2 regions of the Streptomyces synnematoformans genome follow, and region 1 is predicted to be linked to the other one. Evidence: riboswitches for the same ligand, from Rfam matches in the RefSeq annotation. Region 1 holds a riboswitch; the other holds the start of a gene.

Region 1 (2,440 bases):
GTCGACGGCGTGCTGTCCGCGGTCTTCGCGCTGCTGGTGGTCGTCGTGATCGTGGACGCGGCCCGGGTGTGCATCAAGTCGCTGCGCACCCCGGAGTCGGTGGTCAGCCACGAGGAGCCGTACCACGAGTCGTCGTACGTGGCGCCCGCGCAGCTGCTCCCGACCGCGGAGGAGAAGGCGGAGCTGGCGGCGGCCGGCCTGGGCAGCGGCGGCGGGTTCCTGCCGGGCACCGGGCCGGGCGGCGGGCCGGACGGCGGGCCGGGCACCGGCGGCGCGAAGGACGGAGGAAGCTCATGACCGGGGCGGCGGCGCTGGTGGCGGCCGGGCGCAAGGTGTGGTGGTACGTCCGCGAGGTGGTCGGCGACACGGCGTACGAGCGCTACGTCGAGCACCTGCGCCGGCACGACCCCGACGCGGAGGTGCCCGACCGGCGCGAGTTCGAGCGGATGCGCACGGACGCGGGCGACGACCCGCGCAAGGGCTTCCGCTGCTGCTGAGACGGCGTACGCGCACGGCCGGGCGTACGGGCCGCCGTCCCCGGGGGCGGGGGACGGCGGCCCGTTGTCGGTGGGGCAGGGCAGACTGGGCGGCATGGACTTCACGGTGCGGCCGGTGCGGCCGGAGGAGTACAAGCGGGCCGGTGACCTGGTCGCCCAGGCGTATCTGGCGGACGGGCTGCTGACGTTCGGCGAGGACGACACGTATGTGCACGACCTGCGCGACGTGCCGGCCCGGGCGCGGGCGAAGCGCGCGGAGGTGCTGGTCGCGGTCGACGGGGACGGCCGACCGGACGGCGGGCTGGTGCTGGGCAGTGTGACGTTCGTGACGGCGGGATCGCCGTACGCGGAGCTGAGCGGGCCCGGCGAGGGCGAGTTCCGGATGCTGGCGGTGGCGTCGGAGGCGCGCGGCCGGGGCGTGGGCGAGGCGCTCGTACGGGCCTGCATGGACCGGGCCCGGGAGCTGGAGGCGCGGCGGATGGTGCTGTCCAGCGCCCCGGACATGACGCCGGCCCACCGGCTGTACGAGCGGCTCGGGTTCATACGTACCCCGCAGCGCGACTGGTTCCCGCTGCCCGGTTTCCCGCTCTGGGCCTTCGTCGCCGAGCTCTGAGGCGCAACACAACATATAGGGGTGGCTCCACATCGGGCTACTAGATGTATGCTCGTCTCAGCTGCCGCGCAGGGAAATTCCGGTGGAAGTCCGGAGCTGTCCCGCAACGGTGAGCGATGTGCCGTCATGCCCGCCCCGCGCCCGCATGCCCGTCCGTCGTGAGCCCGAACACCTCCGGCAGCGATCGATGACGTCCGGGTCTCGCGGATTGGGCTCACGGACGCAAGCGGGTCCGCCGCCGGCGGTGTTCGGCCGGAGGACCGCCCACGCGCGCCCCGCCGCCGTGGGGAGCCCGCGTGCGCCCGTACGGCAGCCTCTCCCCGCGCGGCCCCCGCCGAGCGAGGGAGAGCAGCATCTTGACGATCGCACCACCGGCCGCGCATACGGAGCCCGCCTCAGCCACCCCCCGGGACACTCCCCGCGCCGACGACGGCCCGGCCGCGGCGCTCGCCCGCACCCTCGCCGAGCTGACCGCCGACCTGCCCGCCACCAACCCGGCCCGGGTCGCCGCGGACGCCCTGCGCGGACGGCGTCCGGACTCCGGCGAGGCGGAGTTGCGGGAGCTGGCCACGGATGCCGCGGCGGCGCTGATCGCCGAGGAGCCGGAGTACTCGCGGCTGGCCGCCCGGCTGCTGACCCGGGCCATCGCGGAGGAGGCCGCGGCCGCGGGCGCGACGAGCTTCTCCGCGGGCGTCGCCGTGGGCCACCGCGAGGGCATCGTCGCCGACGCCACCGCGGCCTTCGTCCGGCGGCACGCCGCGCGCCTCGACGCGCTGGCCGACGCGGCCGTGGCGGACGGCCTCGACGACCTCTTCGGCTACTTCGGCCTGCGCACGGTCCACACCCGCTACCTGCTGCGCCACCCCACGGAGCGCGGCGTCATCGAGACCGCCCAGCACTTCTTCCTGCGCGTCGCCTGCGGCCTCGCCGCCGACGGCTCCGAGGCCGCCGTCGGCGAAGTCGCCGAGCTGTACGGGCTCCTGAGCCGCCTGGACTACCTGCCCTCCTCCCCCACCCTGTTCAACTCCGGCACCCGCCACCCGCAGATGTCGTCCTGCTACCTGCTGGACTCCCCGCTCGACGAGCTGGACTCGATCTACGAGCGCTACCACCAGGTCGCCCGGCTGTCGAAGCACTCCGGCGGCATCGGCATCCCCTTCACCCGGGTGCGCTCCCGCGGCTCGCTGATCCGCGGCACCAACGGCCACTCCAACGGCATCGTCCCGTTCCTGCGCACCCTCGACGCCTCCGTCGCCGCCGTGAACCAGGGCGGCAAGCGCAAGGGCGCCGCCTGCGTCTACCTGGAGCCCTGGCACGCCGACGTCGAGGA
Region 2 (2,440 bases), on a different contig from region 1:
GTCGCGCAGCACGGTGCGGGTGGAGACCTCCAGCCCGCGGGCGAGCGTGACGACCTCGGCGCACTTCTGCCGGGCGAACGCCAGCCAGCGCAGCAACTGCGGGTCGAGGTCCCGCTCGGCCGCCGTGTCGAGCGGGACGTGCAGCAGGGAGCAGGAGGCGGCGACGTCGACCCGGTCGGCGAGCCCGAGGAGGGTGCCGAGGGTGGCCAGGGCCCGCTCCAGGTCGCAGGCCCACACGTTGCGGCCGTCGACGACGCCGGCGACGAGCCGCTTGCCGGGCAGTCCGCCGGCGGCGGCCAGCGCGTCGAGGTTCGCGGCGGCGGCGCCGGTGAAGTCGAGCGCGAGTCCCTCGACGGGCGCCTTGGCGAGTACGGGGAGGGCGTCGCCGAGGCGGTCGAAGTACGAGGCGACGAGCAGCGCGGGCCGGTCGGCGCGGGCGCCGAGTTCGCGGTAGGCGCGCTCGGCGGCGGCCAGTTCGGCGGGCGTACGGTCCTGGACGAGGGCCGGCTCGTCGAGCTGCACCCACCCGGCGCCGGCCGCGCGCAGGTCGGCCAGCACCTCCGCGTACACGGGCAGCAGCCGGTCCAGCAGCGTCAGCGGCTCGAAGTCCGCGGGCCCGCCGGGCGCGGGCTTCGCCAGCAGCAGGTACGTCACGGGGCCGACCAGCACGGGCCGGGCCGCGCTCAGCCCGGCGGCCAGGGCCTCGGACAGCTCGGCGGTCTGCTTGCCCGAATCGGCGGTGAAGACGGTGTCCGGGCCCAGCTCGGGGACGAGGTAGTGGTAGTTGGTGTCGAACCACTTCGTCATCTCCAGCGGCGGCGCGTCCTGCGTGCCGCGCGCCATCGCGAAGTAGCCGTCGAGGGGGTCGGCCGCGACCGCGTCGCGGTGGCGGCCGGGGATCGCGCCGACCATGACGGTGGTGTCGAGCACGTGGTCGTAGTACGAGAAGTCACCGGTCGGCACCTCGTGGACGCCGGCGCGGGCCAGCTCCCGCCGGCTGGCGCGGCGCAGTTCGGCGGCGGTGGCGCGGAGGCCGTCGGCGGTGACACGGCCCTTCCAGTAGCCCTCGATCGCCTTCTTCAGCTCCCGGCGGGGGCCCTGCCGGGGGTAGCCGTACACGGTCGCCCGTGCTGCCGCGGCTGCGGACTTCGCTGTCACGGAGATCTCCTTCGCGAGATGAATCCCTGAGATCCCGGCGGCGGGAGGAGGGAGAGGAGGCGCGAAGGGGGCGGCGCGGCACGCACCCGCGGTGCCGCGGCGGATCTCCGCCGCGTCGCGGTGCCTTGTGCGTGTGCCCGCCCTGTACGTCACGTGCGCCGACCCGCCCTCGAGGCCACCGGGATGTCCGCGCACGGAACGCCCGCGCGCGGGCAGCAGGCAGGTCTTCGGACTTGCGGGCGGGCCCCTGCGCGCGAAGCTGCGCGCACGGGCGCCTACTGGCCGTCGCTTCCCGGACCCGCCGGGGTCCAGTGCGTATGACGGCGGTCGTTCCCGCTCACCGCTGCGGGGCAGTCCCGGATTCCCACCGGGTTCCCTCTTACGACGCCACCGCCTGGCGGACGGGGCGAACCGGCTGCACCCGCCAGTGTAGGGGCGGCCGCGCCGCCTCCCCGGGAGTTTGACTATGCATAGAAGGTGAGGGGTACGCATCAGGCGGGGTCGACGGTGCGCAGGAGGCGGAGGATGTCGATGAGACATCGATCAGGGCTGCCCGGAACGGCGGGCGAAGAGCGGGACGGTACGGAGCCGGATGCCGGGCAGCGGCCCGGCGGCGCGCGGGACGGCGGCCCGAACGGCAGGCGGGGCGCGAAACGCGCCGGCGGGTGGTTCGACTGGGCGGGGTTCGGGGCCGACGTCCGCGCCGCCGGGACCGACGCCGGCATCGCCCTCGTCGTCACCGGCGCCGTCTTCGCCTGGCTCTACGTGCGCGTCGACAACGGCTCGTCCGCCACCATCCAGGTCATGCCGATGCTCGCCGACGCCGACAAGTACTGGATGTACTGGCTCTGCCAGGCGTTCGGCTGGTCCGGCCTGCTGTGGGCGTACGTCACCATCGTCTTCAGCCTCCTGCGCACCGGCCCGCGCCCCAAGGTCCGCTGGCTGCCGGCCGCCGGGCTGGAGAAGCTGCACCGCACCACCAGTCTGACGACCATCGCGCTGATGTTCATGCACGCGCTGATGTTCTTCCTGGAGGAGGTCCGCGGCAACGAGGGCGGCGCGACCTGGCCCGGCCGGATATGGGACGCCACCGTCAAGGTCTTCATACCCGGCGGCTACGCCACCGGCACCGGACGCATCGCCATCCTCATCGGGCTGCTCGCCTTCTACCTCGCCATCCCGCTGGGCCTGGCGTACTACCTGCGCCAGCGGACCGGCTCACGGATGTGGCGCGCCCTGCACCGCTTCATCATCGTCGTCTACGTCCTCAGCGTCTGGCACA

The links. Region 1 has a riboswitch for cobalamin ahead of ABD317_RS10495 (ribonucleoside-diphosphate reductase subunit alpha). Riboswitches for the same ligand answer to the same signal wherever they lie in the genome.
Region 2: it holds a riboswitch for cobalamin, as region 1 does, so the genes downstream of both, ABD317_RS25390 (5-methyltetrahydropteroyltriglutamate--homocysteine S-methyltransferase) here and ABD317_RS10495 (ribonucleoside-diphosphate reductase subunit alpha) in region 1, are expected to answer to the same signal.

Annotation. Positions count from the first base shown of each region.
Region 1 covers NZ_BAAAPF010000044.1:7,656-10,095, reverse strand. The annotation lists gene ABD317_RS10510 (carbon starvation CstA family protein) at 1-297, shown strand, start outside; gene ABD317_RS10505 (YbdD/YjiX family protein) at 294-497, shown strand; gene ABD317_RS10500 (GNAT family N-acetyltransferase) at 592-1,110, shown strand; cobalamin riboswitch at 1,158-1,304, shown strand; gene ABD317_RS10495 (ribonucleoside-diphosphate reductase subunit alpha) at 1,467-2,440, shown strand, end outside.
Region 2 covers NZ_BAAAPF010000209.1:10,253-12,692, reverse strand. The annotation lists partial or broken gene ABD317_RS25390 (5-methyltetrahydropteroyltriglutamate--homocysteine S-methyltransferase) at 1-1,158, opposite strand, end outside; cobalamin riboswitch at 1,360-1,589, opposite strand; gene ABD317_RS25385 (ferric reductase-like transmembrane domain-containing protein) at 1,684-2,440, shown strand, end outside.